DNA from 2 places in the Lactobacillus sp. UMNPBX6 genome. Region 2 is predicted to be linked to the other one. Evidence: riboswitches for the same ligand, from Rfam matches in the RefSeq annotation. Region 2 holds a riboswitch; the other holds the start of a gene.
What was found. Region 2 has a riboswitch for lysine ahead of CP357_RS03260 (ABC transporter substrate-binding protein/permease). Riboswitches for the same ligand answer to the same signal wherever they lie in the genome.

Region 1: linked by a shared signal. The riboswitch ahead of lysA (diaminopimelate decarboxylase) and the one ahead of CP357_RS03260 (ABC transporter substrate-binding protein/permease) in region 2 are both predicted to bind lysine.

Annotation. Positions count from the first base shown of each region.
Region 1 is NZ_PCZD01000015.1:4,855-20,974, forward strand. It holds gene dapB (4-hydroxy-tetrahydrodipicolinate reductase) at 1-101, opposite strand, end outside; gene dapA (4-hydroxy-tetrahydrodipicolinate synthase) at 94-1,029, opposite strand; gene CP357_RS03910 (N-acetyldiaminopimelate deacetylase) at 1,031-2,185, opposite strand; gene dapD (2,3,4,5-tetrahydropyridine-2,6-dicarboxylate N-acetyltransferase) at 2,188-2,898, opposite strand; gene lysA (diaminopimelate decarboxylase) at 2,918-4,234, opposite strand; lysine riboswitch at 4,327-4,501, opposite strand; gene CP357_RS03925 (aspartate kinase) at 4,705-6,078, shown strand; gene dapF (diaminopimelate epimerase) at 6,071-7,075, shown strand; partial or broken gene CP357_RS03935 (amino acid permease) at 7,117-8,557, opposite strand; gene yihA (ribosome biogenesis GTP-binding protein YihA/YsxC) at 8,680-9,270, opposite strand; gene clpX (ATP-dependent Clp protease ATP-binding subunit ClpX) at 9,260-10,534, opposite strand; gene tig (trigger factor) at 10,665-11,996, opposite strand; gene tuf (elongation factor Tu) at 12,141-13,331, opposite strand; gene CP357_RS03960 (tetratricopeptide repeat protein) at 13,521-14,354, opposite strand; gene CP357_RS03965 (ribonuclease J) at 14,357-16,120, opposite strand, start outside.
Region 2 is NZ_PCZD01000011.1:21,642-37,761, reverse strand. It holds gene cls (cardiolipin synthase) at 1-325, shown strand, start outside; gene CP357_RS03290 (hypothetical protein) at 320-799, opposite strand; gene CP357_RS03285 (NAD-dependent protein deacylase) at 891-1,595, shown strand; gene CP357_RS03280 (methylated-DNA--[protein]-cysteine S-methyltransferase) at 1,645-2,163, shown strand; gene CP357_RS03275 (TerC family protein) at 2,150-2,938, shown strand; gene CP357_RS03270 (DUF488 domain-containing protein) at 2,976-3,338, opposite strand; gene CP357_RS03265 (DNA-3-methyladenine glycosylase) at 3,408-4,040, shown strand; lysine riboswitch at 4,089-4,262, shown strand; gene CP357_RS03260 (ABC transporter substrate-binding protein/permease) at 4,368-5,981, shown strand; gene CP357_RS03255 (amino acid ABC transporter ATP-binding protein) at 5,981-6,736, shown strand; gene CP357_RS03250 (DUF805 domain-containing protein) at 6,817-7,749, shown strand; gene CP357_RS03245 (HNH endonuclease) at 7,848-8,762, opposite strand; gene CP357_RS03240 (YfbR-like 5'-deoxynucleotidase) at 8,763-9,407, opposite strand; gene CP357_RS03235 (glycosyl hydrolase family 8) at 9,494-10,597, opposite strand; gene CP357_RS03230 (glycosyltransferase family 2 protein) at 10,606-11,913, opposite strand; gene CP357_RS03220 (hypothetical protein) at 12,048-12,914, opposite strand; gene CP357_RS03215 (hypothetical protein) at 13,069-13,209, opposite strand; gene CP357_RS03210 (glycerophosphoryl diester phosphodiesterase membrane domain-containing protein) at 13,281-15,059, opposite strand; gene CP357_RS03205 (iron-sulfur cluster biosynthesis family protein) at 15,152-15,556, opposite strand; gene CP357_RS03200 (SLC13 family permease) at 15,756-16,120, shown strand, end outside.

The DNA.
Region 1 (16,120 bases), on a different contig from region 2:
AGTCCTGCAACTACTTCAAAACCTGGCATATTGTTAACTAAATTCACGGCTTTTTGCCCCATGGCCCCCGTAAAACCTGCAATTAATACTTTTTTAGTCATTTTCAAGGTCCTTTCCTAAATCTAGTGGCAATTTTTGCAATAAGGCTTTATCTTCTAAGCCTAAATGCTGGGCTAAAGTTACTTTTTCTTCATCATTCAAGGCAACTAAAGGCAAACGACAATCTCCTGTTTCAAAACCTTGTGCATTTAAAACTGCCTTTACTGGTGATGGAGATGGATACATGAACAGAGCTTGCATTCTAGGCGTTAACCAACGTTGAATTCTTGCTGCTTCGGGATATTTTCCTTCATATAAAGCATCATACATCCGGCGCATTTCTTTAGTATAAATATGAGAGGCTACGGAAACGACACCATTTGCTCCGAGCAATCTTGCAGTTAAGGCTTGGGTATCTTCTCCGGTAAAGACTTGAAAATCTGCTGCTTTATGATCGATGATGTATTCCATTTCTTCAAGGGATGCACATTGCTTAATTCCCTTAATATTATCTAATTTAGATAATTGAACAACCGTCTCTTTTTCCATCTTGACGCCGGTTCTGCCTGGAATATTGTAGATTAAAATTGGCATCTTAACGTTGTCATTCACTGCAGTAAAGTGAGCAACCATGCTGCGTTGATTTGGCTTATTATATGGCGGTACAACAACCAATGCATAATCAATGCCGTCAATTTCTGCCACTTCATTGGTAAATTTAATTGTTTCAGCAGTATTATTGCTACCAGTTCCGGCAATCACAACAGCACGGCCATTAACGATTTGACCAAAGTGTTTATACAATTCGATCTTTTCATCATGAGTCAAAGTCGGGGTTTCACCGGTCGTACCACCTATCACAAAGCCATTACAGCCTCGCTCAATTAAGTAATTGGTTAATTTTTCCAAACTATCAAAATCAATCTTTTTATTCTCATCAAATGGCGTCACAATTGCCGTCAATAAATCTGCATCAATTAATGTAGCCATATTAGTTCCCCATTCTATCGATTAAAAATCCCTTAATTGCGTTAACTCCACGCATAATACTCTTTTCGTCTGGATTCAAAGTTGCTGAATGCAGCTGTGAATTTGGATCACCAACACCTAGCCAAAACATTGTTCCTGGAAATTTGGCAAGTAAGAAGCCAAAATCTTCTCCTGTCATTTTTGGCTTAGTTTCAACAAAATCCACTTCCGGATTATTCTTCATATAATTAATGAAGTTTTTAGTTAGCTCTGGATTATTTTCTACTGGCCAATAACCACCCTGATTTAACTCAAGATTTACTTTCATGTTATAGCTACGAGCTATACCTTCACATAGATCACGCAACCGTTGATCAATTTGCAGAATCATTTTTTGCGTTAATCCGCGAATTGTTCCTTCAATCCGAGTCTGTCCAGCGATTACATTTCTAATAGTTCCAGCTCTAACCTTACCCAAAGTGATAACACCGCTTTGAATTGGATCGATACTTCGTGAAATAACCGTTTGTATTTGCATAATTAGACTAGCAGTAGCCACCACAGTGTCATTAGCATTCTGCGGAAAAGCCGCATGACCGCCCTTACCAACCAAATCAATGTTAACTTCAGTAGTTCCTGCAAATAATGTACCTTCACGACAACCAATTGTTCCAGCCGGTAATTCAGGGTTATCATGCAAGCCATAGAATTCATCAGGTTTAAACTTCCCCTGAAAGATTCCTCTTTCATATGCTTTTTTACCGCCACTTTCACTTTCTTCAGCTGGCTGGAAAAAGAACAGCATATTATCCTTAGGCTGATTTTCACTGAAATAACTAAGTAGTCCTAATGCAACACTCATGTGAATATCATGACCACAGGCATGCATAACTCCTGAATGCTTTGACGAAAAAGGTAAATCTGTTTTCTCCTCAACTGGTAACGCATCAATATCGGTCCGATAACCAATTGTTCTTTGCGGATTGCTTCCTTTAATTAGTACCAAAATCGCTGTTGTTAATTCTTCTGGTACTTTTACAGTTAAAAACTCTGAATTAAATCCCTTAATTACTTCTAGTAAATAATCATGTGTCTCTTTTTCTTGTAAAGCTAATTCAGGAATTTCATGCAAATGCCTTCTAATTTGAATTAGCCCGCTTTCAGTTAAAACTGCCATAATTAAATCTTTCTCAAGTTATCTTCTAGTCCTGTCTTGCTCTCAGTTTGATCGTCAACCTTTTTAATTACTTTAGCAGGAACGCCAGCTACCATCGTATGTGGTGCTACATCATGAGTTACGACTGCACCAGCGGCAATTACGGCACCTTCACCAACATGGACACCTTCGATAACTACTGCATTAGCACCCATTACTACGTTGTCGTCAATCTTAACTGGAGTAGCAGAAGCTGGTTCAATTACGCCTGCTAAAACGCTGCCTGCACCGATATGGCAATGCTTGCCGACGATTGCACGTCCACCTAAAACAACCCCCATATCAATCATGGTATCATCACCTATTTCAGCACCGATATTAATAATCGCACCCATCATGATGACTGCATTTTTACCAATAGCTACCTGATCTCGAATAATAGCACCTGGCTCAATTCGCGCATCAAATTTCTTCATATCAATCAGAGGCACAGCTGAATTTCTAGCATTATTCTCAATACGATAATCTTGAATCTTGTTGTAATTTTCTTTTAAAAATGGTTCAACATCTTTCCAATCACCAAAAATCACTCCGGAATGTGCTTCAGTGAAATTGTCGATTCCTTCTGGAAACTTGATTTGATCAAGTCGTCCCTTAATAAAGACCTTAACTGGCGTTTTTTTAGGAGCATTGCCAATATAATTGATAATACTTTTTGCATCTAATTTCGTCATAATCTTTCCCCTTTAAAAATTAATCTTCATTATTATATGGTTGATCTAAATGAACTAAATCTTCTAGACTTTCTCGTTTAATGACTAGTTGAGCCTTGCCCTTTTCTGCAAAAACAACAGCTGGACGAGCATTGCGGTTATAATTTGAAGCCATTGAATAACCATATGCTCCAGTATCAAGCATTGCTAAAAGTGAGCCTGATTTAGTTGCTGGAAGTGCTTGATCTTCAGCTAAGATGTCACCACTTTCACAATATTTACCAGCGATTCTGACATGTTCAGTCAATTCAGCTCGAGGATCAGTAGCCAAAACTGTTTCATATTTTGCATCATATAGAGCTGGACGAATATTATCACCCATACCGCCATCTACAGTTACATATGGACGATGACCTGGAACAATTTTGCGACTCCCTGTTGTATATAAGTTATAACCGGCTGGTCCTACGATAGAGCGACCAGGTTCAATATCAATTTCTGGAAGTGGAAATGAGGCATTCTTAGCTTCTTCTTTGATAGTTTTAACAATTGCCCTAACAAATTCTTCTGGCTTTAATGGATTATCTTCTGCAGTATATTTAATACCAAAGCCACCGCCGACATTAATTACTTGAGCAGTATAACCATATTGACTACGCCAATTTTCAGCAATTTCCATTAATTTTTTAGCAGCCATTTCAAAACCATTCAATTCAAAAATTTGTGATCCAATATGAGCATGTAGCCCGATCATATTCATTCTTGAGTTAGCTAAAACTTGTTCTAAGGCTAAATCGGCTTGACCAGATTCTAAGTCAAAACCAAATTTACTATCGACCTGACCTGTTTGATCATATTCATGTGTATGAGCTGAAATGCCTGGCGTAATTCTTAACATGACATCAATTTTGGTATCTTGTTCACGTAAAACCTGATCCAATAACTTAATTTCATGAAAATTATCAACAATAATTTTGCCCACATGATTTTTAACGGCCATTTCAAGTTCTGACTTGGACTTATTATTACCGTGAAAACTGATTTTCTCTACTGGAAAATGTGCTTTCAAGGCTGTATATAACTCTCCATCTGAAACCACATCAGTGTAAGCTCCTTCTGCTGCAGCTACTCGGTATATCGCTATACAAGCAAATGCTTTGCTGGCATAACTGACGGCATACTTTACATTTTCTTCTTCAAAAACCTTTTTAAAAGCTCTAATTTGATTACGAATTTGCTCTACATCGTATACAACAAGAGGTGTGCCATACTTTTTAGCTAATTCAACTGTATCAACACCGCCAATAGTTAAATGTCCTGCTTGATTGATCTGATTTTCTAAAATTTGTGAATTCATATCTTGCCCCTAGTCTCTATCCATGCGAAGCACCCAATAAAAAAATCCATTGTCTGCGCTAAACAAACAATGGATTAGTCTTCACTTAATCTAATGGTCGATAGCGCTCCGCGAATTTTGTCCGCGACAGTCCGTAATTTATTCAATCACGACCCAGCTTATCCCTTTAGCCTGGTTTAAGCTTCGGCAACCTCCCCTTTCGCAATTAGTCTTCGTTTTGCCTAACTCGTAATTGCTACTTATGTCAGTTGCGCCTCTTCGATTTACATGTAGTCTACATTTTTATTAAATTTTAGTCAATACTTTTTTATTGATTTTTAATTTATACTATATATGCTTTTCTATTCAAGGCCAGTATTTTCAACTTTTTGTTGCAAGATTAAAAAATAATGCTAAAATTCAAATTAATTTAGTTTGGATCCATTTTTAAATTAACGAATTATGAAATTTCACTTTAAGGGGATTATGTTATGAAAGTAGTTAAGTTTGGTGGTAGCTCTTTAGCTAACGGACAAAATGTAGAACAAGCATTAAATATTATTTTAAGTGATCCTGAAAGACGCGTAATCGTAGTTTCTGCGCCAGGTAAAAGAAACGATGACGACATCAAAATCACAGATCTTTTAATCAAGTACGCCAATATGACACTTAAGAGTGAAAATACTGATGAAATCGTCCAAACCATTTTTATGCGTTATCAAGAAATCGGGCATTTCTTTGGTGTAGCTGACGAAGAACTTAAGGTTATCAAAGATATTCTTTTAGCTTTACCTAGCAGAAATTATCCTAATTCGAGCTACTTAATGGCCGCTTTTAAAGCTCACGGCGAGCGTCTTAACGCCCGTTTAATTGCCATGATATTGCAACATCAAGGTGTTAAAAGTCGCTTTCTTGATCCAACAGAAGCGGGTTTAATCGTTACAGGCGAACCTAACGATGCATTGGTCAATCCGGAAAGTTATCTCAATCTTGACCAAGTAAAAATAGAACCTGATGAACGGGTTATTTTCCCTGGATTTTTCGGTATCACCCCATCAGGTAATATTGCCACATTTTCACGTGGTGGATCCGATATTACTGGGGCGATTCTAGCTCGCGGATTTCATGCAGATATGTATGAAAACTTTACAGATGTTAACGGAATTTTTGCAGCTAATCCGCATATTGTAGATAATCCACAATCCATTAGGAAAATGACTTATCGCGAGATGCGAGAACTATCTTATGCGGGCTTCTCTGTTTTTCACGATGAAGCTTTGATTCCCGCTATTCAAGGCCAAATTCCTATCAACGTAAAAAATACTCATGAGCCTGATCAACCTGGTACTATCATCGTTCCAGACAAGGACTTTGTACCAGATAATGTTATTACTGGTGTAACCAGCCAAAAACAATTCTCAGCTCTTTATTTGCATAAATATTTGCTAAACAAAGAAGCTGGTTTTACTTTGCGTATCCTACAAATCTTGTACAAGCACAATGTGCCATACGAACACATGCCTTCTGGTATTGATGACATCACAATTATTTTTAACAATGATTTCCTAAATGATCAGCTAATTGATCAAATTTGTAATGAAATTCAAGCAACAATCAATCCAGATCAACTTGAATGGATTGACGATTATGCCATTATCATGGTCGTTGGTGAAGGAATGAAGAAATATCATGTTGTTAGTCGCCAAATTTTAGATTCTTTAGGTGATCACGATATTTCACCTCGCATGATCAACCAAGGTGCATCCCAAATCTCAATGATGATCGGAACCAAGAAGGAAAAGGCAGACGAAGCAGTTAAAATTATCTATCAACAATTTTTTACGAAGGGAGAAAATCATGGTTAAGTTATTAAAAGTACATGGGTCACAAAATCATTTCTTTATCCTTGATCAAACCGAATTGAAGCAAGAATTGTCTGATTCTGAACTAAAAGAATTAACTATTAAGCTTACAGATTCACAAACTGGTCTTCTTGACGGTGCAGACGGTGTATTAGTAGTCAATAAGCCAGTCAGAGAAAATGCTTTGGCCCAAATGCGTGTTATCAACGCCGATGGTAGTGAAGCTTCAATGTGTGGCAACGGGCTTAGAACTGTCGCTCGTTATTTAAGTGAAAAGTACCAAAAAACTAATTTCTTGGTTGATACAATGAATGCTAGTCTCCGCGTTAGAAAAGACGATGACTTTGCCCCAAGCGTTCCTGCCTTTGCAGTTGAAATTTCGCCTGTCCATTTCAATAAAGAAGCCTTGCCATTTGATAATTTAGGACATGATCGTCTAATAGATGATTTTGCTCCTGAACTTTATCCCGGTTTACGTTTTTCTTCTATTGCCGTGCCGAATCCCCATTTAATTAGCTTTGTTAATCAAAAACAAATAACAGGTCCTATCCTAGGAATCGTCGGTAAACGACTCAATAGTGAGAATCCTTACTTCACTGATGGTGTTAATGTTAATTTTGCTCAAATCCTTGATAAGAATCGCTTATTTGTGAGGACTTATGAACGCGGTGTTGGCTTTACCAATGCTTGTGGAACTGGAATGTCTGCTACCTCATTAGCATTTTGTTTAACCAAACCAGAAATGGCAGAATTTGACACACCAATCAACGTTTACAATCCAGGCGGCATGGTAAAAACCATTGTTCACTATGAAGACAATAATTACTGGATTGAACTCATTGGAAATGCGACCTTTACTCATCAAATTTCTATTGCTGAAGAGGATTTAAGAAATAGGAACTTTGCTAATGCACAAATCACTGAAACTAATGAACAAACCGCCTATGAAAGATTTGTCGATAATTTACCTAAATTCAACGACATTACAACTTTAGCGTAATCAAAAAGACTTGCTTTTTTTAAAGCGAGTCTTTTTTGTATTTAATTTAAATCGGTTAAACCATGTTTTTTCTTTGAAGTACGATAAAAAATATAAGCTATTAAACCAAAGAAAATAGGTCCAAATCCAGTCCAGAAAGCTGTCGCATATCTGTATTCCAAAATTGGTTGTAAAACTGTAAATATAATACCCGTGCAAACAATTATTTCAACAAATACTACCAGCGCTACTGTCCATTTATAATTCGTAAATACTCTAAATTTACGCGGATAATCTTTCTTTAAGAAAAATGGAAATGCACCTATCAAAAAGATATATGGTGCGGTTGCAGCAACATTACCCATATCGGTCAAAATTTGATAAAAGCTTGTAGCTGCACTACCACCGAAGGAAACGACCGCAATTAACAAGCAGACGAAAACAGTTTGAGCCCACATTGCATTAGCAGGAATGCCATGTTTGTTTAATTTAGTTGCAGCCTTCGGCCAAAGACGTGGATCAGATCCCATGATAAAGGACTTAACGGGTGAATATAGTAATACGAAGAAAGCACCCATCATTCCCATTAATCCTGATAAGGCAATTGCTCTCGTAAAGATTTTACCAATCATTAAACTAGTCTGCGGATCCAAATGTAAGGCGGTACCGAACGCTTTACCCAAAGTCCCGTAAACCACATAAGTAATATTACCGGTGTTAGCACCGGTTTGAACGATATCCTTTTGATAATTAAGCCCTTAGGGAAATCTTTTTCGGGATGCTTCATACTGTCAATTACCCCACCTACGGTCTCCATACCACCATATGCAAATACTGCATAGACAACAAAGGAAATAATAGTAATTGGAGTTTGGAAATCCTTATTAGGTGAAATAATAAAACTCTGCCAACCAGTGATTGGCTGTGCTAATTGTCCATGATTCATAATGATGACTAACAAACTAATAAGATAAAAATCAAGTTCATCCCGACCATAAACCAGCCACCAATTGAGGACATGATCTTAATTCCAGTCATCCCTCTTGAAGACAAGTATGTAGATACAATCATGAATAGAATTGCCAATACACCTATTAGCTGTGTTCCATGTAAACCAAATAAATTCCAACTCTGAGTTGTATCTTTACCAAAAATTAGCGCTGAAATCGAAATCCTGAGTCTTGAGGCACTAGATACTAGCCAAAGTACCCAGTTAGCCAGCCAAACAAAAGTCCCGATAAAGGCCCATTTTTCGCCAATAGAGCCCGCAAGCCAGGAGTAAATTCCACCTTTTGCATCGTGAAAGGCTGAACCATATTCTGCCATCATTAATCCAGCTGGAAAGAAAAAACAAATTCCGGCTAAAATAAACCAAATAATTCCGGCATAAGTCATTTGCCGGTATGAAACCGAGACATTACCGAAACCATAAACCGTAGTTATGATCATTAAAACCAGGCTTAAAGTAGTTAATGTCTTTTTCTGTGTTTTATTATCATCCAAGATGAAGCCTCTACTTTTTTACTACACTTTCAATTTTAGCACCCTTTCTTTTAAGTAAATTTATTCTAATAATCATCTCATAAGAAAAAGCTGCTAACCCCAGTTAACAGCTTTCTCATTCTTTATTTACTAATTTTTTCTTCAATCCAGTTGCCCAGTTCTGCAACATGCAATTTAGTTACGGAACTGAATGTCAAAACCGTTACATGATCATAATTAAGATCCATGTTCTTTTTCAAACGGGACATTACTTTATTTACTTGGCTCTTTTTTATTTTATCAATCTTCGTACATACAACTAAAATAGGTAAATTCAGATATTGAGCATAATTATACATTGCAATATCATCTTTAGTTGGTTCATGACGCGAATCAATTAAAATTACTAATCCCTTTAAGTTGGGTCTTGTTTCCAAGTAATCTTGAATCATCTCACCAAATTCTTGGCGTTTCTTTTGCGAAACTCTTGCATAACCATACCCTGGTACGTCTACAAGATAAAACTCATCATTTACTAGATAGAAATTCAAGGTTTGCGTTTTACCAGGCTGTGAAGAGGTTCTAGCCAAGTTTTTTCGATTAAGTAGAGTGTTAATCAGACTTGACTTTCCAACGTTTGAGCGGCCTGATAATGCAATCTCAGGCAAATCATCCTTAGGATATTGATCTTCTCTAACTGCACTGACAGCATAACTACTACTTTTAATTATCATTAGCGCCTACCTGTGCTTTACTACTTTCTTTTTTATCCTTTTTACGAATAACCTTAGGTTCAGCATGACGCGTAATTACATCTTTGGTTACCTCAACGGCTTCAATGTCTTTTTCACTTGGAGTCTTGTACATGATATCCATAATTGAATTTTCAATTATAGTTCTTAAACCACGTGCCCCCATATTTCTTTGAATTGCCAAATCAGCAATTGCTTTAAGCGCACCATCAGTAAACTTAAGGTCAACACCATCAAGTGAAAGTAGCTTCTTATATTGCTTAACCAAAGCATTCTTTGGCTCAGTTAATACTCTTACCAAATCTTCACTGTTAAGCTTATCTAAAGTTGTGATAATTGGAATTCTACCAATAAATTCAGGAATCATTCCAAATTTAACTAAATCTGCTGTAGTTAAATGACGAGTCCAATCATCTGCATCAATTTTATCAACTTCATTTTCAGCACCGAAACCAATCGTCTTTTTACCTAATCTATTTTTAACGATTTGTTCAATACCATCAAAAGCCCCACCAACAATAAACAGAATGTTAGTGGTGTCCATCTTGATCATTTCTTGTTGTGGGTGCTTACGACCACCTTGAGGCGGAACTGAAGCAATAGTACCTTCTAAGATCTTCAGTAATGATTGTTGTACACCTTCACCTGAAACATCACGAGTAATTGAAACATTCTCAGATTTCTTAGAAATTTTGTCAATTTCATCGATATAAATAATGCCGCGTTGAGCACGTTCCAAATCGTAATCTGCATTTTGCAATAATTTTAGCAAGATATTTTCTACATCTTCCCCAACATAACCAGCCTCGGTTAATGTGGTTGCATCTGCAATTGCAAAAGGTACATTTAAGATTCGAGCTAAAGTTTGAGCTAAATAAGTCTTACCTGATCCAGTAGGACCAATCATTGCAATATTAGACTTCTGTAATTCTGTAGAAGAATCAACATCCATTTGACTGATTCTCTTGTAATGATTATAAACAGCAACAGATAATACCTTTTTAGCACGATTTTGGCCAATTACGTATTGATCAAGTTGTTTTTTAATTTCCATTGGTTTTGGTAATTGACTTGCAGTTTTAACAGAATCTGCACGTAATTCATCATCAATGATTTTTTTAGATAAGTCAACGCATTCATTGCAAATATAAACGCCATTACCAGCGATCATTTTTTTGACTTGGTCTTGAGTTTTACCACAAAAAGAACATTTAATCTCTTCTTGATCTGTAAACTGATTTGCCATTATATTTCCTCCCTATACCTACCAAAATAGATTATCATAAATTAACATATTTTGATAAATATTAAGCTTAAATATCAAAAAAAGCGGCCTAAAGCCGCTTTTTAATGAGAAATCAGTAATAATTTATTTATTACTTACTTTCCTTCTTGTCTTCTGCTTCTTTTGCTTCAAGCTTTGCCTTAGCAACTTGCTTAGCATTATCAGTAACAAGATCCATAGCCTTACGTACAGTGATGTCGTGACTTAACATGTCGTCTGACAAAGTGTTACGTACAGTCTTTTCATCCATGTTGTATTCAGCAGCAAGATCCTTGATTTCCTTATCAATTTCTTCCTTGGTTGCCTTAAGGCCTTCTTTTTCAACAATAGCTTCAAGAACTAAGTTAGTCTTAACTCTTTCAGCAGCGTTCTTAGCAAATTGTGAACGTAATTGTTGTTCATTAGTATTGGTCAACTTGTAGTAAGTTTGTGGATCAATACCTTGACGTTGCATGTTACCTAAGTATTGGTTCAATTGAGTATCAACGTCGTCTTGAATCATTGCATCAGGAATTTCATCAACAGTAGCGTTCTTTACTGCACCTTCAATAGCTGCTTCTTGAATAGCATCGTTTGCAGCTTGTTCCTTTTGATCCTTCAATTGCTTCTTGATCTTGTCTTTTAATTCATCAAGAGTATCTACTGAATCATCAACATCCTTAGCAAACTCGTCGTCTAACTTAGGAAGTTGCTTTGACTTAACTTCGTGAATCTTAGTTGCAAAGTGTGCTTCTTTACCTGCTAAATCCTTTGCACCGTAATCCTTAGGGAAGGTTACAACAACATCAACATCGTCGCCTGCTTCGTGACCGATAAGTTGATCTTCAAAGCCAGGAATGAATGCGCCTGAACCTAATTCAAGTGAGTAGTTTTCAGCTGAGCCGCCTTCAAATTCCTTGCCATCAATAGTACCCTTGTAATCGATGGTTACAGTGTCGCCCTTAGCTGACTTACCCTTCTTAAGTACAAGTTCAGCATTTTGTTCACGGCGCTTATCAAGTTCAGCATCAACGTCTTTTTGGTATACACGAGTATTTTGCTTTGGAACTTCGATACCCTTGTAGTCACCTAACTTAACTTCTGGTTCTACAGTAACAGTAGCCTTCATAGTCCAGTCTTTATCTTTGTCCATTGATACTGGAACAATTTGTGGTTGACCAACTGCAGCAATACCTGCTTCCTTAACAGCAGCAGAATATGCATTTGGCAATACAATGTTTAAAGCATCTTCATATAATGCTTCTTCACCATAGTATTGATCAAAAATAACACGAGAAACGTGACCCTTTCTAAAACCAGGAACACGTAAGTTTTTCTTAACTCTTCTAAAAGCTTGATCCAAACCTAATTTAATTTCATCTTTTGAAATATCAAAAGTAAGTTCACCGGTTGTTTTACCGGTCTTTTCCCATTTTACAGACATTAATAAAATACCTCCAATGTCAAGTTTGAGTTTGCTTCTTGCATACTAAGTTATCTTACCTTAAACTGGCACAAAAAACAAATCTAAAAGAAAAAAGATGCGCTCCTGTGAAGAAGTGCATCTTTTTTGCTATATCGTTAGAAATTAGTCAAGGATTTCAGTAACCTGACCGGCACCAACGGTACGACCACCTTCACGGATGGTGAACTTAGTACCCTTTTCGATGGCAGCTGGCTTAATCAAAGTAACAGTGAATTCAGTGTTATCACCAGGCATAACCATTTCAGTACCTTCTGGCAATTCAATTTCACCAGTAATATCAGTGGTGTGGAAGTAGAATTGTGGACGGTAGTCTGAGAAGAATGGAGTGTGACGTCCACCTTCTTCTTTCTTCAAGACATAAACTTGAGCCTTGAATTCCTTGTGGGTTTGGATTGAGCCTGGAGCAGCCAATACTTGACCACGAACAACTTGGTCACGGTCAATACCACGAAGCAATACACCAACGTTATCGCCGGCTTCACCTAAGTCCAAAGTCTTGTGGAACATTTCCAAACCAGTAACAACTGACTTAAGAACCTTGTCTACCAAACCAACGATTTCGACTTCATCGCCGACCTTAACAGTACCACGGTCGATACGACCTGAAGCAACAGTACCACGACCAGTGATAGTGAATACGTCTTCAACTGGCATTAAGAATGGCTTGTCAGTTTGACGTTCTGGAGTTGGGATGTATTCATCAACGACGTCCATCAACTTAAGAATTTGTTCTTGAGCTTCCTTGTCGCCTTGTAAAGCCTTCAAAGCTGAACCACGAACAACTGGAATATCGTCACCAGGATAATCGTATTCAGTTAACAAGTCACGAACTTCCATTTCAACCAAGTCGATCAATTCTGGGTCGTCAACCAAATCGCACTTGTTTAAGAATACTACGATGTAGTTAACACCAACTTGACGAGCAAGCAAAATGTGTTCACGAGTTTGTGGCATAGGACCATCAGTTGCAGCAACAACTAAGATAGCACCATCCATTTGTGCAGCACCGGTAATCATGTTCTTGATGTAGTCGGCGTGGCCTGGAGCGTCCATGTGAGCGTAGTGACGATTTTCAGTTTCGTATTCTACGTGGGCGGTGTTAATAGTGATACCACGTTCCTTTTCTTCTGGTGCAGCATCGATTTGTGAGTAATCTTCAGCCTTAGCCAAACCCTTGTCAGCTAAAACAGTAGTAATAGCCGCAGTTAAAGTGGTCTTACCGTGGTCAACGTGACCGATAGTACCAATGTTTACGTGTGGCTTAGTTCTAACGTAATGTTCTTTTTCTGCCATTAAAATGACCCTCCTGTAAATTTGCAAGAAGTCCGTTGAGATAAGTTAACGGATAATTCTCTGTTGAATATTGTACTACTTTCTTCGGCAATTGCCTAGTAAAAAAGCTTAAGCTAAATTGCCTAACGAAAATATCCTTTGCTAATTATACTAAATACTTTGAAAATGTAAACCTTTTTTACCTATTTTTTAATTTGTAAATTTTCGATAAATTTTTTCAAATAAATCTTGATGAGTTCTGCCATTTCTTTGTTGCAAATAAGCTACCAAATCGCTAGCAAAACTATCAGGTTCATCTACATAATCATCTAGCTTAGGGTACAAACTACCTAATACTAAATTGGTTTCACCAATCATAAGCGGTAATTGACTAGGATTATGACTAAATTTAGCCCCAATAGCTGAAATTATCTCTTTGTATTTAGGGGCTTTTTCTAAAAGCAAAGTATCTGCAGGAATAAATTCGGTTAAATCATCCAGAACCCACACTTTAAATTTATCTTTCAACTTTAGTCTAATAAGATCTTCACAAAGAGATAAGCGCACAGCGAATTCTGAAATAGGTTCTAATAAAATACTTTGAGCAAAAGTTGTAAAATTAACCAAATTTAATTTATGCAAGCTTTCATAATCCATTTGGTTAACCTGCTTTTTTGCCTTAAAAGACTGCATAATTTGCTGTTGCTTTTCTTCAGAAACAGGCTGCACCTTAAAAGGTAATTCTAACCCTGTAATTTCTTTTAACTGTAAAGCTTCTATTAAAAAGTTATTTTCCTTTAAAACTTTACAATACATCCGATATACTTGCTTATTAGAAAAAAGATCAGGCTCTTCTTTAATTAAAGCATAGGCCTGATCTTCTTGTTTATTTGCACAATAGAGATCACAAAGCTCCAAGATCACATCTAATGAATGCTCTCCTCGCAATGCTTCTTCTAAATTTTGAATTGCCGCAGCAAGATCTCCCCTGTGCTTATTTTCTTCAGCAAGTTTCAATAAATTCTTTTGACTTACTGATGTCATAATTATTCTTTCTTTTCTTTATTATTTCTTGTTTTATTGTTTGATGAATGTGATTTGTTATTTTCTTGCTTTTTCTCATTACGCTTTTGCATAGCACGATGACGGTTTTGGTTTACTTCCATCACAACTGGCAAAATAACGGGACGACGATTTGTTTTCTTATATAAGAATTTCTCCAAATCGCTGCGAATATCTTGCTTTAATTCTGTCCAATCAAACTTCTTGTGCTCGAAGTTGCTGTTAATTGCCTTTTTAATCACATCAATTGAATCATTCATCAACTGTCTATTGGCTTTAATGTAGACAAATCCACGGCTAGTTACTTTAGGTTCTGCGATAATCTTTTTCTTTTTACGATCAATTGTAACTACAGCAATGAAAATACCATCATCAGAAAGCACTTCTCGATCGCGCAAAACAATGTTACCTACATCACCAACACCTGAGCCATCGATCATAGTGTCTTCACCAGGGACAGGATCAGATAAGTAGAAGCGTTTCTTCTTAAAGTCGTAGTCTAAGCAATCACCATTTTTAGTAATATAGATATTCTTAGGACTCATACCAGTCTTAATAGCCAAGCTACGAACAATTTCTAATAATCTATACTCACCAATAACTGGGATTAAGAACTTAGGCTTTAAAGTATCAATCAATAATTGAATATCACGACCGGTTGCATGCCCACTAGTATGCATGTTGCGGCCCAATTGAATAACTGTTCCGCCTGCTTTATAGACAAGGTCACTGGTTTCAGCCACCATAGTTTCAACGGCATGAGATGGAGTTGTAGAAATAAAGACTAAATCACCATCATGAATAGTAATCATACTATGGCGATTCTTAGCCATTTTTTGTAATGAGTTAAGTGGTTCACCCATTCGACCAGTTTCCAAAATAACTGTTTGATTATCTGGCACGGTCTTTAAATCCTTAACTCGCATTAAAAGGCCATCTGGCACATCTAAATAGCCTAATTTCATTGAAGTTCTAACAATTTTAGCCAAATCACGACCAGTTAAAAGTACTCTCTTTCCAGTAGCTTTAGCTGCGTTTAAAACTTCTTGCACGCGATTCAAATTAGATGCCTTAGCTGCAACGATAATTCGACCAGTTGCATTTCTAAAAACATTAGTTACAAAGTTACCAATATCTTGTTCTGAAACATTAGGATATGAAGCTTCCGCATTTGATGAATCACTTAAAAGAGCAAGAACTCCTTTTTGTTCAATTTTAGCTAAGCGATCCATATCAGTCCGGTAGTTGTCGGCAGCAGTTGGATCAAACTTGAAATCACCAGTATAAACGATCTCACCTGCTGGAGTATGAACATCAATACCTAATGAATCAGGAATTGAGTGGGTAGTATGGAAGAATGAGATACTTGCATTCTTAAAATCGATTTCGGTATCTGCATCAATTACGTGGAATAAACTATTTTTGCGATGCTTATTTTCACGTTGAACTTCTATCTTGGCAAGTTCAATACTTAATTGAGAACCAAATACTGGAATATCATACTTACGCAAAATATATGGCAATGCACCAATTGAATCAGCATGCCCGTGCGTTAAAAAGATTCCTGCTACTCGGTCTCCATATTGTTCAAAGAAATCAAGATCAGGAATTACTACATCGATACCGAATAAAGAACTATCAGGATACTTCAGTCCGGCATCAAGAACAAAAATTTCATCATTAACCTGAACGGCAAACATGTCTTTACCCTGTTCACGTACACCGCTCAAGACCATAATCTTTAGTTG
Region 2 (16,120 bases):
GGCTTCTCAATGGTATGCCAATGAGCTTACACGCTGCGGCGTAAAAATTTATATTTATGAAGACGGCTTCTTACATGCCAAGACTACTATCATCGATGATTATTTTTCTACCGTTGGTTCGATGAATCAAGATTATCGTTCATATGATCTTAACTTTGAAGACAATGCCATTTTCTATGATAAAAAATTTACTAAAAAAATGATCGAAGTTTTTGAAGCAGATATGAAAAAATCTCACTTGCTTACTCACGAGGAAATAAAAAAGCAAGGTCGTATATTACGAACCTTGCAAAGTTTTTCACGGATGCTTTCCCCAATCTTATGATTGGATTTCAACGGGAATATTTTTACCTATATATTTTTGCAATGCGGCAATAACTTCGTTAACTTGAATCCGAAACCGCATCATATATGCCTTATTATTGTTAGTTCTAAAAATGGCCATTACTAATGGCTTTTTAGGATTAGGGACATTAATTAATGTGACACTAGAGATTTCATCGTACTTAACCGTTCGCTTAAAGTAACCTGAAACCACCATTTTTTTAGGACTAAAACCTGAAAAACCATCAACTATGCTAATTAACAAGAATAAGGCTAAAAATACATTTAAACCTGGATCACCTTTTTCAATGTAGTTCCAGGTAAAACCTAACCAAATAAAAATAATTGCCCAAACGATTGAGGAGATACGATAGTGTCCACGAAATTCTACTTTAGCTTGCCAATACCAACTGTAGCAAGCATAAGCTAGCATCAATATATTAACTACAATGTAAAAATAAGACATATAAGCCATAAAAATCCCCTCAAAAAATTTATTTCTTTTAATTATAACAAAGACAGGATTCATAATTAAACAAACAGATTATAGAACAGAGGCATAAACTATGAAAAAATCTGATTTAATAGAACTGCAACAAGAAATTGATAAAGCAAGCCACATCGTTTTCTTAACCGGCGCAGGTGTCTCAACTCATTCAGGCATTCCTGATTATCGTTCAAAAAATGGGATTTATAACGGCGTGCAAGAAAGTCCGGAAAATATTCTTAGTGAAAGCACTCTTTACAACCGTCCAGAATTTTTCTACCAATTTGTAATGAATAATATGTATTTCCCAGACGCTAAACCCAACCTAATCCACCAAAAAATCGCTCAAATTTGCAATCAAAAAGGTGATCTTATTACCCAAAATATTGATTGTTTGGATACGAAAGCCGGAAATAAACACGTGACAGAGTTTCATGGAAATCTATATAATATATATTGTACTAAATGTCACCATTCAATTTTTTACGAAAAATATTCTCAAAATTACATCCATCAAAATTGCGGTGGCATTATTCGACCAGACATAGTACTATATGGTGAATCAATTAAGCCTGAAACTTTAACTAAATCCGTTGAAATTATGCAAAAATCTGATTTAGTTATTATTTGTGGGACAAGTTTTGTAGTTTATCCATTTGCTCAACTTTTGGCCTATCGCAATGAGAAAGCAAAAATTTTTTCCATTAACAAAACTAAGATTCCTGCATCAGGAATTAAACAAATTATTGGTGACGCTCTTGATGTATTTAAAATATTGAATTAATATAACATTTAATATTTTCAAAGTGAAAATTTATGTAGGTGGTGAAAATATGGCAGAGGTTTTTTATTATGATTATGTGACGATCAAACCATGGACTTACTTTTTAACAGCTTCCATATTTGGTTTGACTTACGTAGGGCTCAAAGGTGACAAAAGCGTTTCTCCCATTTTTAGCTTTTATCCTCACCGAATGCTTGTACATGATCCTAAAAAATTAGCTCCATATATTGAACAATTAAAAGAATATTTCGCTGGAACAAGAAAAAAGTTTGATGTTCCGATTGATATTTCTGAATTTGGCACTGAATTCCAAAGAAAAACATTACAAGTTGTGCAAAATCTTCCATATGGTTTTACAGCCAGTTACGGTGATATTGCAACATCATTACCTAACGCTACTTCTGCACGCGCAGTAGCACATGCGGTAGCGTTAAATCCTGTTTTGATTTTTATTCCAGACCACAGAGTTATTCTCTCCAATAATCAAGTGGGAACTTATCGTCTAGGACAAAAAGAAAAAGTTAGGTTAATTGATTTAGAAAAGAGTCATATGCATGGCAATCTTTAAAATGTATGCCCCATTTTTTGACCTAGGCAACTGGGCTCATGTTTTAACCAGTGGTAAAGATTGGATGATTATCCTAACCCTGATTTTAATGGAATGTTTGCTTTCCGTTGACAATGCCGTAGTTTTAGCAGCACAAACGCAAGTGTTGCCTACAAAAGCAGAAAAGGAAAAATCATTATTATATGGTTTATGGGGTGCCTACCTTTTCCGCTTTATTGTTATCGGAATTGGAACATATTTAATTCATTTTTGGGAAATTAAATTAGCTGGTAGTATTTATTTATTCTACCTAGCTTTTAAGTTTTTCTATGATCAGCGTCACCCTAAACAAGCCGCTGAACGTGAAAAAGAAAAGGAAGAGCGTGAGGCCGCTCACCATAAAGGAAAGAAAAAGAAGAAACACGTTTTGTCTTTATTCTGGCGAACGGTTATCTCAATTGAATCCATGGATATCGTATTTTCTATCGACTCAGTTCTGGCGGCATTAGCTGTCTCAAGTAATCCTGTCGTAGTTTTAATCGGTGGAATGATCGGTATTCTCTGCATGAGAGGGGTTGCCGAAATAATTATTAAATTAATGGATATCATCCCTGAATTACAGCCGATGGCTTATCTATTAATTGGGATTATCGCCTTAAAATTACTTTTAGCACTTCCACCTCTTCGTTTTGAATTACCAAACATGGTTTTCGCTATCATTGTTTTTACTATTTTAACTTTGACTATTCTTTTCCACTTCTGGCGTGTTAAACGTCATGGACATAAGCATATTTAAAATAAAAAAGCTTGTCTGTTATGATAAGCTTCTTTATTTACTTCAATTTCTTTTCTACATATTTCTTCAAAACAACCGCTTGATTATGTTCCCTATTTTTAGCCCCATAAAGAAAGAGTACATCACCTATTTTCAATTTCTCTTGTACAGTTTTGATAAACTCAGGCATAAAATCATTGGCATCTAATTCTGTAATATACTTTTGTTCAAATTCCGGGAACTTCTCATCCTCATGATTAAACCATTTTCTTAAATCATTTGTCGGTCCAATCTGCTTATCCCATTCATCCAGGGCCGCTTTAACTTTGCTTATTCCTCGTGGCCACATACGATCAACTAATATTCTATAGCCAGCAGGTTGCTCATGATCATAAATTCTTACTAATTTTATTTCACTCATTTGAAAGAATCCTCTCTTTTAGATTAGTCTATAACTAAGATTAAAAAATTTAAACCAGAAAGGCGTTAAATGAACTACACAAATTACTTTACTAATCGTCCAACTGATGAAATTACACACGATTTAATTGGACGACCTCTTATTTATAATGAGGGAAAAGAAAAATTAGGCGGCTATATTGTCGAGGCTGAAGCGTACATGGGCAAAGATGATCGTGCAGCTCACTCTTATGGCGGTCATCGCAGTCCCGCTAACGAAGGACTTTACCGCCGCGGCGGCACCATTTATATCTACGCACAAAGACAATATTTCTTTTTTGATGTTGCCTGTCAAGAAGAAAATGAACCACAAGGGATTCTTATCAGAGCAATTGAACCTGTTTGGGGAATTGATACTATGATTAAAAACAGAAACGGCAAAAGCGGCGTTTTGCTTACTAATGGCCCAGCCAAAATGATGCAGGCTTTTGGAATACACGACAAGAATTGGAATTTGCATTTTCTTTCTGATTCTCCATTTATAATTGATCTTGAAGACAAACACAGAAAACCTGCCCAAGAGATTATTGCAGATAAACGCGTGGGTATTAATCAATCTGATCCTATTTGGGCTAATAAAAAACTACGTTATTACGTAGCTGGAAATCCTTACGTTTCAGATATGAAAAAGAGAAATTATGCTAAAAATAATGGATGGACTTGACATATTTTAATTTTTCTTTTATTATCTTTCCATAGTTAAATAATTTTCCAATGCAATAGAGGTTGCGACAACCACAAGATAATTCAGAGTCCGCGAAGACAATGAAGGTTATCTTAGGGCTGCCGCCGAAATGGATTTAACATTCGCGTGTTGATCTGTTGGGCTATAGAACAATATTCTATAGACTGTCCTGGTTAGTCCCCAGGGAGCGCTATAAGATTTGGTTTTAATACTGATGATTATGACCTCGTTGCTGATGAAGCACCGAGGTTTTTATTTACGCTTTATTGTATTGGCTTTATGTTGAAAACATTGGAGGGTTTTTCATTGAAGTCAAGATTTAGATGGATTGCAGCATTACTAACAATCCTGATCGGTTTATTTATTGGATTCAGCTTTAACAGCCGCGAGACTCAAGCTGCTAAAAAAGATTCCAGCGTATTAAAAATAGGTATGGAAGCTAACTATCCACCATACAATTGGACTCAACCTAAGAAGACAAACGGTGCTGTGCCAATTGATGGCTCAAATTCTTATGCAAATGGTTATGACGTTCAAATCGCCAAAATTATTGGTAAGAGACTTCACAAAAAAGTTGTGGTTGAAAAGACTCAATGGGATGGTTTATTACCTGCTTTAACTTCCGGCAAAATTGATTTAATCATCGCTGGTATGAGTCCTACTGCTGAAAGACGTAAGGCTATCAACTTTTCAGAGCCATACAGAAAGAGTACTTTCGTTGTTATTACCAATAAAGCAAGTAAATACTCAAATGCTAAGAAATTATCTGATTTTAAGGGTGCTAAGTTAACTGCTCAACAAGGTACTTTGCACTACGATTTAATCAAGCAATTAAAGGGTGCTAAGCGTGAACCAGCTATGCGTGACTTCTCAGCCATGCGTCAAAGTTTAGCTTCTGGTACCATCGATGGTTATGTTGCAGAAGACATCGAATTCGAAAGTTACCACAGCGTTAACCCTAACATCATTGCCGTTAACTTGAACAAGATGGCTGGTTTCCACGTTGATCATGATGATTCCGTAACTAGTATTGGTGTTAAAAAGGGCAACACTAAATTACTTAACGAAGTTAACGCTACTTTAAGAACTATTTCTAACAAAAAGCGTGAACAATTGATGTCACAAGCCGTTAAGGAACAACCTAAGGCTGGTAACGAAACTAAGAAGGAAAACTGGTTAGTAACTACTTGGAAGCAATACGGCAGCATGATCATGTCCGGTATTGGTATGACTTTACTTTTAGCCTTAGTTGGTACTATTGTTGGTTTCTTTATCGGTTTGCTCGTTGGTATCGTTCGTACCATCCCTACCCCAACTACTCGCGGTAAGCGTTGGGCTTTAAACTTCGTAAAATGGCTATTATCAGTTTACGTTGAAATTTTCCGTGGTACTCCAATGATGGTTCAGGCCGCTGTAATTTACTACGGTATTGCTCAATTCTGGCACTTAAACTTAAACAGAACTATTGCCGCTTTAATCATTGTTTCAATCAATACTGGTGCCTACCTTGCCGAAGTTATCCGTGGTGGTATTATTTCTACTCCAGAAGGACAATTTGAAGCAGCTAGTGCACTTGGTATGACTCACAACCAAAGAATGTGGCATATCATCTTGCCTCAAGCTATTAGAAACTGTTTACCATCAATCACCAACGAATTTATCGTTAACATCAAGGATACTTCAGTATTGAGTATCATCTCAGTTTCTGAATTGTTCTTCGTTGGTACTACTATTGCCAGTCAATCATTCAAGTTCTTCCCAACTTACTTAATGATTTCGGCAATCTACTTAATTTTGACATTTACTATTACCAGAATCTTCAACTTTATTGAAAAGAAACTTGAAGGTAAAAAGAACTACAACTTGATGGCTAACCAAGTTCAAGTTGGTACTCCAAAAGATGCGGAGGCAAACAATTAATGACTGAATCAAACGAAGTAATTTTAAGTTTAAAGCATATGCAAAAGTCCTATGGGGCTCACAAGGTATTGAAGGACATTTCTTTCGATATCAACAAAGGCGAGATCGTGACCATCATTGGTCCTTCCGGTGGTGGTAAGTCTACTACCCTTCGCTGCATCAACTTGCTCGAAGAACCTACTGGTGGCGAGATCGATTTCCACGATGAAAACATTTTGGCACCTGGTTACAACCGTAATACCTTTAGATCCAAGGTCGGCATGGTATTCCAGCAATTCGACTTATTCGAAAACAAGAATGTTTTGGAAAACTGCATGATCGGCCAAGAATTGGTCCTCAAGCGTTCAAAAGACGAAGCACGTAAGATTGCTATGGAGAACCTTAAAAAGGTTGGTATGGATCCATTTATCAAGGCTAAACCACAACAATTATCTGGTGGTCAACAACAGCGTGTTGCTATTGCCCGTGCGATTTCAATGAATCCAGAAGTTTTATTGTTCGACGAACCAACTAGTGCCCTTGACCCAGAAATGGTTGGCGAAGTACTAGACGTTATGCAAAAGCTTGCTACAACCGGTTTGACGATGGTGATCGTTACCCACGAAATGGGCTTTGCCAAGAGCATTTCAGACCGTGTATTGTTCATCAGTGACGGTATCATTACTGAACAAGGTTCACCTGATCAAATCTTTGATCATCCAAAGAATGAAAAGACACAAAAGTTCCTGAGTAACTTCAGAAAAATGGACTTTTAAAATTTTAAAAGCAGAGAAGTTTGATTACTTCCCTGCTTTTTTAGTTTATAATTAATAAAAAATTAATTGGAGGAATATTTATGAATGAAAGAGTGTATTACTTCGTCAAATCGTATGATGAAGATTTACCAAAACCACCAGCAGAAAGTTTTGGTCAAATTTTAAACGAAACCTACTTGCATCCCTTCGATTGGAGCGCAAGAACCACTCGTAAGTCCTACTGGTGGAGCGTCTTAACCAACTTCATTATTGCCATTTTAGCTATTGTAGTTGGCTTCTATGCTTTCAATGAAGGCCTTAATCCGGGTATCAGAGTAATCGACGCTGTGGTTGCGATTGCTATCTATGTCTGGGTATTTCTAGCTGGTCTTGGTCAAATGATCCGTCGTTTGCATGACGTTGGCTACAGCGGCTACTGGTACTGGGCTACCTTCACTGGTTATGGCACAATGTTTATGTTTTACTTAGCACTTCAGCCATCTGTCCAACACAAGGTTAAATGGGGCAAGTACTTGTTCAGCGATCAAGATTATCCTGAGGACGGCGCAAAAAGTAATGTTCCTATACCAACTATTGGTCAAATCTTGAAGGAACACTTCTTTGACTGCTTCAAGTGGGATGCTAGATCTACTAGAACCTCATTCTGGGTAGGTACTGCAATTAGCCAAGTTATCATGACAATCGGCGTACTTGCTTGTTACCTACTTGCTTTCATGCTTTTAGCTCCTTTCAGCGTTACTGAATTTGATTCTGGCGATGCCAAGGTAATCGGTGTAATCTTCATCATTTTTATTATTTCCTTTATTGCAGCAGCTATTTGGGCCTTTTTAGCACAATTAGGTCACACTGTTCGTCGTCTGCACGACGCAGGCTTTAACGGTGGTTGGTGGTGGCTGGGCGTAATTCCTTACGTTGGTCAACTGTTGCTAGCATTCTTGCTCTTCCACCCTACTGTCCAAAATGAAGTTAAATGGGACAAATATTTATTTGATCCAGAAGATCGAATTAGATAGATCAAAATTAAAAAGATCATTCCTATATGGGGATGATCTTTTTAAAACTCATTTTCTATTTTGAATTGAGTTTACAAAAAATAGCGCTTTTTTACGTTTTAAATAATATCCTTATTTTCCTTAATGCGAGCTAATTTCCAGCCCGTATCAAAATACATCTTGCGCGTTTGACGCAAATCATCATAATCACTTTGTAAACTATCAATGGCATCCTGTAAGCCCTTATTTTGCTTTCTAATCGCATTTAGCTCAGGATCATTGATCACACCCTTAAGGTGTACTTGAGCCGCTAAATAGCGCCGACGATGCTCAAATTCTTCTCTCAAAGTACCCAGCGCATCTTCATACTTAACTAGCTTTTTATTGATCTCAGAAATTTGATCATTCAGTTGAATAAACAACTTATAAGGCATATCCGACTTAATTCGGTTGCATTCCGCACAAGCTAAAGTTAAATTATCTAAGCTGTTGTTGTGACTAAGAGAAACAGGATCCTTATGATCTACGCTGCGGCCACGTCTGCCGCAATATTGGCAGCGGTATTTATACTTGGCCCGAATGCGTTCACGATCAATAAAATCAACTTCGTTTAACTGGAAATTGATCTCCAAATCCATTCCCTTTAAATTTTGCTCAAAAGTTACGCCTTGGTTAGGCACATAATTAAGCTTGCCATCTTCGCTTTTAATTACCGCCAAATTCAAATCAGACCTTTTAATCTGTTGGCGGGCGATTTCATTGCCATCATAATCTTGTAAAAAGGCCTCGTATTTTTTACGGTCCTTTTTATTTTTCACAATAAAACCTGATTGATCTTGTTTCTTTGCACCGACAAACGTGTAAAGCAAGCTTTGAGCAAAAGTTGCGACCGCATCATTTGCGTAATCTTCCGGATTCAGGTTGCGCGTGATACAAATGTCGCAAATACTGGTCAACTTAGGATTCATTAACCCCTCTTGCTTAAAATGCAAAGAGTCCATGCGTAGCCCGCATGAACTACATTGAAATTTCACCTAATCATCCCCTAACAATAGAATGCTAAAAGCTATTCGTTGCATCTTATCCTTTCCCGCGAAATCACCTTTAAAAAGATCTGGCAAAATTTTCTTAATAAAGTATTGTACGCAAACTAAATCGTCGAACTTCTTGATCGTTTCAAGACTTTCCTTGAACATTTGCATATAAACCGGGTTCGGATTACCTAATTCGATTTCTCCATAAGCTTCATATAACAAATCTAATTTATCACAGATTGATAAAATTTTACCCTCTAAAGTATCATCTTTGCCTTCTGAGAGACGTTTAGTATAAATTTCTTGAAATTCTTCTGGAATCTCATCCTTAATGAACTTGGTGGTCATTGTTTCTTCAACGTCACCGATCATCTTTCTAAGTTGAGGAGTAGCGTATTTAACCGGTGTCTTAATATCACCGATGAAACGTTCAGTATAATCGTGATTCAAACTCTTTTCGTAAAGGGCCTTCCAATTGATCTTCTTATTGCCGTGAACTTCTTCGATATCACCCATCATTTGTGCGAGTTCAGCTGTTCTGAAACAGTGATCAGCTACTGAGTGGTGATGATACTTGAAGTAGCCCGGTGCTCGATCAATTGACTCTAAACTATTAAATCCTTGAATATATGCATTTAATCCCATTTTTTTATCCTCCTCATTTTCCTTAAAATTTTTACTATGTTATCAAAGATTGATTTTCAATGCAAATAAAAAGAGGCCTTTGCCTCTTAAAATCTATGCGCCGGTGTCAGTATCGTTGCCATCGTCGTTAGTACTGCATCATAGTAATTATTTTTAGGTAATTTTTTAGCAAAAATATATTGCTGCGAATCAAACAAATTATCATAGCCTTGATTGCGATTTTCATTCACCGCAATATAAATTGGCGCGCTAAAGCTAGCTGATTGATAATTATTGACTGGCTTGCCTTTTAAAGTATAGCCTGCTGTAATTGTATTTTGCTTGCTAAAAAATTTAAGCAAGCGATGTACAGTATTCTTTGCTAATTTATCCTTACTAAATGCTAAATCCATTGGCACCCGGCAAGCATTGGCATAATAATCACCATCATATCGATCAGTGGTAACCCTTCCTTTAACTGGCTTAGCATCTTTTGATGTCAGCCAGGCAAAGTCTGGAACTAGGCCACTCTTATGCTGGTGACTCAATTGATTGAGCCGCTTGAGCATTGTTTTTTTAATTAAGAGCCACCGCGAATCATTGCTTTCACGATAAAATTGATCAAACATTGTCGGCAATACATCTGAAGTCCGCATTAAATTATAATACTTCGACTTAGAATCGGCCCAATTGCCCACCGTTAAAGCGTGCGTTGTCGGATTATATTCATAACGCAAAATATCGGCAATTAATTTTTGCCCTTGCCGCTGATATGCTGGGTTTTTCCATCTTTTAGCCGCTAAAAACAAAGCTTTAGCAATAAATAAGTCCCCATCAGTAGCGCTATTGCGTTCACTGCTCCATTTTCCATTTTTCTTTGTTTGCCGCCAAGCCATCAATTGCGTATTACGATCCCGGTGTTTTAAATAATACTGCACTAGCTTAGCAAAGTTGCTTTCTTTAACTGCTGGATCATGCGCCGCAATAAACATCCCATATCCTTGGCCTTCAGATAAAACCGTCACTTGTTCCTGCTTAGGCGTGGTATTAATATAGGCAAGATTCTTTTCTTCAACTACATAATTTTTATGCCAAGAATGTAGAAAAAAATTACGCACCGCTGAATTATTATCTGCTCTGATATAGATCATAATACCGGTAAATGCAATCGTTACGAGTAAAAATCCTAGTAGCATCCATCTTTTTTTCATCTCATCACCTAATCCGCAAATCTCTTAGTCTTAACCCATTTAGTACTATCACGATGAAAAACGCGATCTAGCATTACTGAAGTAACCGCATGAATTGATACAATGATGAACAATTGCGAATAAGTAAAATATGATGCTAAGGCTAGCCAAATCTGTTCGTCAGTTGCCTGCCCATATTGCGTAGTCATAGCTAGGTTAATTTGCAAAATATAAAGCAAAACCATCAATAGCCAATTAAAGAGCAGAATTTGAGCTAATAAAATATTACTCCGCGAAATTGTAAATGGTATTACTACTGCAGGATTCCAAAGATGGACGATTAAGGCAATCAAATTAGAAAAAAAGATCAGATCTGATAAAACAATCGCCAAATTAAACCAGAAAAAAGTGCAGGAATAATAGACAGTCTCTAATTTAACCCGCCAGTTGCTTTTATCAAAAAGATGGCAAAAATTATTGATCACCACTTCATAGTTACCTTTAGCCCAACGCAAGCGTTGGAAATAATAATCTTTTAAGCGTTCTGGTTCTTGCTGGAAGGCTTCAGAATTATAGGCTAAGGCAATCAAACTACCTGAGCCCATAATTTTAAAAGAAATATCAGTATCTTCGGTCAAAGCGCCATTGCGCCAGCCGCCAATTGATCTGACATAATCAGTATTAATAATAAAGTTAGTCCCTGGAATACGACCAATCTTAAATAATTGCCAGATACCGCAGTGTTGAATTCGCTGGGTAACAACAATTTTCTGATTGATACACTTAGTTAAAAAATTCTGCCGCGCATTTCTCGTCTTATTGCGCCCAAAAGCAGCCTTATATCTCACCGGATTTTCCAAAATCTTTTTAATTAAAAAATACAAAGCATTTTCTTCTGGCATGGCATCTGCATCATATACACCAAGGTATTCTCCTTGGGCAATCTTCAAAGCATCATTTAATACACCAGCTTTGCCACCACTACCTGTTCGTTCAATTACTTGAACATTGATTTCCCGTTCAGGATATTGCTTGATTATTTCCCGGGCAATTTTAGCAGTATCATCAGTACAATTATCAGCATAGATTAAAATTTGTAACTTATCAGCCGGATAATTCAAATTTAAAATTGCCTGCGTAGTTTTACTAATAACTAATTCTTCATTATGAGCTGGTACAACTAACGTAACTTTTGGGTAACGCTTAAGTGGCGTGATTTTAACTAAGAGCTTGCTGTGCTTTAACCAAAAGAAAACTGCACCACTTAAGGTAACTAGAGACATCAACAAAGAAAGCCAAATCGAGATTAACGTTAAAATTTGTAATGCTTCACTCATTTTTCGTCTTTTTTCCTTTTTTATTGATTACCGTATTTTCAACATTAAAGTAAATGACAAACGCACAAATAAACATAACTATGAAAGCAAGTAAAAAGATGCCTGAAATGCTTAAAGCTAAGAAATAAAACCAATTAGTCATTTGCTTCAGCCTTTAAATATTCAACAATTAAGTCAGTTTCCAATTCGCGGTCCAAATGTTTTACAATCACATTTGGATCTGTAAAACGATCCACGTTTGTTTCATCAATTCGCTGACTCGTCCATTTCAAGCCTCCGGGAAGATCATCTTGCACTTTTTTTAATTCCGCAATTGTCTCCTGATTAATCTGCTTGATAATGTCATCTCTTAATTCAGGCGAAATAATAAAAAAAGTGGCATCTCCTAAATAAAAGAGTTCCTCAGCTGCTAATCTTCTCTTTTTTAAGATATCAGCTAATTTTTCTAAATACTGCGCGTGCTCTTCTGGATGAAGTTGAGCAAACTGTTCGTGGTTAGCCCAACGCAACATTGATACATGCATCCATAAATGTAATTGTGGCCGTTCTTTAATATTACTAATTACTTTTGAATAAATTTTATTAGCAGTGTAACATGTATGCATTTTTAGAGTGCCATTGTAGCGTTTAAGGTAATTGCGAATATCTTGCCGATTTTTACTAATAAAACGCCAATCTAGGACATAATAGCGCAACACCGTTAAAAGCCCTGCCTCTATCGGAAAAGCTACCACTAAAAACCACTTTGCTTCTGTAGGAATTACAACATATCCCAGCACTAAAAAGCCCGCTGCAATCGTCGTTAACAAAATTATCAGCCAGCTAACCATTATATTAGGCAACAATAATCCCGTCATAATAGCTAAAATTAGAATTAAAAATAAGCCATTGACTATATTTGCCGAATATTCTTCCACTTGAAAAACAGCAATTACTGGAAAAAGTATTGCTGCAACGAGATCTAAATAGATCAAAATATTGTATTTATTATTCTTATTCATATATCTAACTATCTATATCCTATATATTTTTTAGAAAAACATAAGTTAAATTATATTCAAAATTTTTTTAATGTCCATGCATAGATAAAATTTTTTTAAACAAAAAAAGCTAGAAGCCTTAGCTCCTAGCTTTTAATTTCAATATTATCAAAGACTACTTGTTTTCGTCTTTTGCGGCCTTGTTCAAGAAAGCAACAACTGCTGCTACGTGAGCAACACGCTTCTTTGCGTTTCTCTTGTTCTTAGGTCTTTGGTTTGGTTCACAACCAGTGTTGTAATTTTCACCTTTACGCATATGCTATACTTCCTTTCAGATTTTCGAAAATCTAGTATAGTTTACCATGTTCAGCCCTTCAGATCAAGTCTTCATGCAGACTCAAAATTTTTCGACAGATGCAGGACAACAATATAATTTAAGATTCGCGTAGCATAACTAGCATCCTTTTGGAAACTTTTAATTACCTTTTTAGCTAAATCAACTCGATCAGTAATTAAGCCATCAACTTGTTGATACATCATCTTCTTCATTAATTTTTCGTCATTAACTGTCCAGGCATAAACAGGACGATCCTGCAAATGGGCTTGCCAAATAAAGTCTGAATTCAAGGTAGAATATTCCATTGAATATCCACTAGCAACACTTTGCGGATAAGTAAAATTATAAGGTTGAATGTAAAAGACAACCAAACGTGGATTAATTAAGTGCAGTCCTTCAACCACGCGATAGTCGAGTGATTGTACTTGATACGTATTTTTGAGAATCGTTTTGCCATATTTTTGATTAAAGCGCTGCAGCATTTTCTTCGAATCTTTAGCCGTCGTTTTAATTTCAATTAGCAATTTTTGATGCAGTCTTTTGGCTTCCTCAAGATATTGATCAAAGCTAACTAACTTAGCATGATAGCCGTCTTCTTTGGCAGTTAACTTTTCTAATTGCCGTAAAGTTAAATCATTCGGGGCTTTATTAACTCCCGTTAGCTTCAATAAATTCTCATCATGAATTACGATATATTTTTTATCCTTAGTTTCATGAACATCAATTTCAACGTAGTCCGGCTTTTCTTTAGCCGTTTTTCTTAATGACTGTAACGTGTTTTGTACGCCATTTTTATCATCAACGCCGCGATGAGAAATAATTACTGGCGCTTTAGCATTTACACTAGTCAAATATAAATAATTGGTGGATATTGCATCAATCATTACTAGTACAAACACAACTAATGTACTTAGAATTATTTTTTTAGTTTTACCTGTTTGACTTATCTTTTCTTGCCTTAAAGCTTTCAAAATAATAGATAAGCCCAGTACACTAACATAGACTAACGCTACTTCACTAATAATTTGAACAAGCGAAAGATTGATAATGGCTACAATTAACGGACATTTCCCAGGTAATAAATCAACTAATAGCTGCAAGCAATACATTGCTAAATAGAAAATTGTCATGACTGCTGCAGATAAAACGGCTAAAACAATAATCCTCCAGCAAATCGTCCGCCAACGGTAGTGCGCCGTTAATCGCCAACTTCTTTTTACTGCTTGCGCCGACTTTAAGTGGTCAAAAACGATGATGGGTAAAGCAAATACTAGCCTTGCACCAAGGATCAAAGCGGCTAAATAAAACGCAATCAAAACGGCTAACAAGATTGGCGTTCTCGTCAGATAATCCAAGATAAATTCTGAAATCTGCACTTTGCTTAAAAGTGGTGTTCTAAAGATGACATCGGCTAACGGTACTACCAATAAAAAATAGAGCATCAAAATAAAAAGCGTGCCCAAACGAATTTTTTTGATATTTTGCCAAGTTTGAATAAAACTATTTTTCCACGTAAAAACTTGATGCTTAATATCCCAAACGCCATGAAGTAAATAAGCTAATTGCGCATACAAGACTACTAATAAAAGCAGCAACTCAATTATCAAAATTAAAAAGGCAACCGTATGCGTCGTAATGATCATCACTACATTTTGATAAGATACGAACGGAATAGCACTAGCCTGCAAAACAAAGGTTGTAATATAGCGAAAAAATGGAATAACAATAAATTGATTAAATAAACTTAATCCCATAAAAAGTAGCAGATACCGCAGCCAATTTTGGCAAAATTCACGACTACCTGCTTTTATTTCTTTGACCAAAGTCATTGTTCTTCCCCCCTTACATTGAAATTACTTTCTTAATTCTATACTAAAAAAGGACGAGGTCATTCCCTCGTCCCTATGATTAATTTTATTTTTTAACATTGACCGCCGTTTTTTAGATCATCAGCAGTAATTGCTTCAGGTTCATATTGGGTAACGGTCATCCCGCCATCAATAATGCCGCTGTCTGAAGATAAACTCAAAGTTGAGTTGCGCGCATTTACCACTAGACCTGGTTCAAAGAAAGTTGTTTCCGGCTGAGCAGTATACAAGTCAAGACCAGCATTATTTTCGATTGAAATATTATACTTAGGATCTTTTTCAGCAAGGATTACAAACTGGAAGCTGTCGCCAATAGTACAAGTGCCGCCTTTTTTAGAATACTTGGTTGAACCATCATCTAAAGCCAAGATGACAATTTGGTGATCTGCATCCATCTTGCTTTTAATCATTTCTGCAGCATCTGGTTTAATATTGATTGAAATTGCATTCTCTGTCATTTTGTTTCCTCTTTTCAATCTAAATTTGATTAATTTACTTATTTAAATATAGCACGACTAGTTCCAACTAACTAAAAATATGCTCGAAAATGCCGCTAATCTTGATATTTTTAAAATTTATCATTGCATGCAACCACAAAAAGGCTCAAAATGGTACATAGGGTTTTTAGACGATTGTAATACGTAAGGGGGACCTTTTATGACCGTCTTAAAGAATATTGCTAAAGATAGAATTTTACAGATTACAGTTTTAATTACAGTAGTAAGTCTTTTTTTCGCTAAGCCGCGGTTAGCAGATATTAACTTTCACACTTTATGGTCTGTTGCCGCAATGTTGACGCTGATCCAGATCTATGCTTATTTGCACGTTCTGGATGTTTTAGCGTACAAACTTACGAGTATCGCAGATAATACGCGTAAGTTGAACATGCTGTTCACGGTTTTGGCCGTCATCGCCGGTATGTTCTTAGGTAATGACATTACTGTATTAACTTTAATTCCACTTTATTTAAATATCGCTAAGCGCTACAAGCTACCACAAATTTTGCCAGTTACCTTAATTGG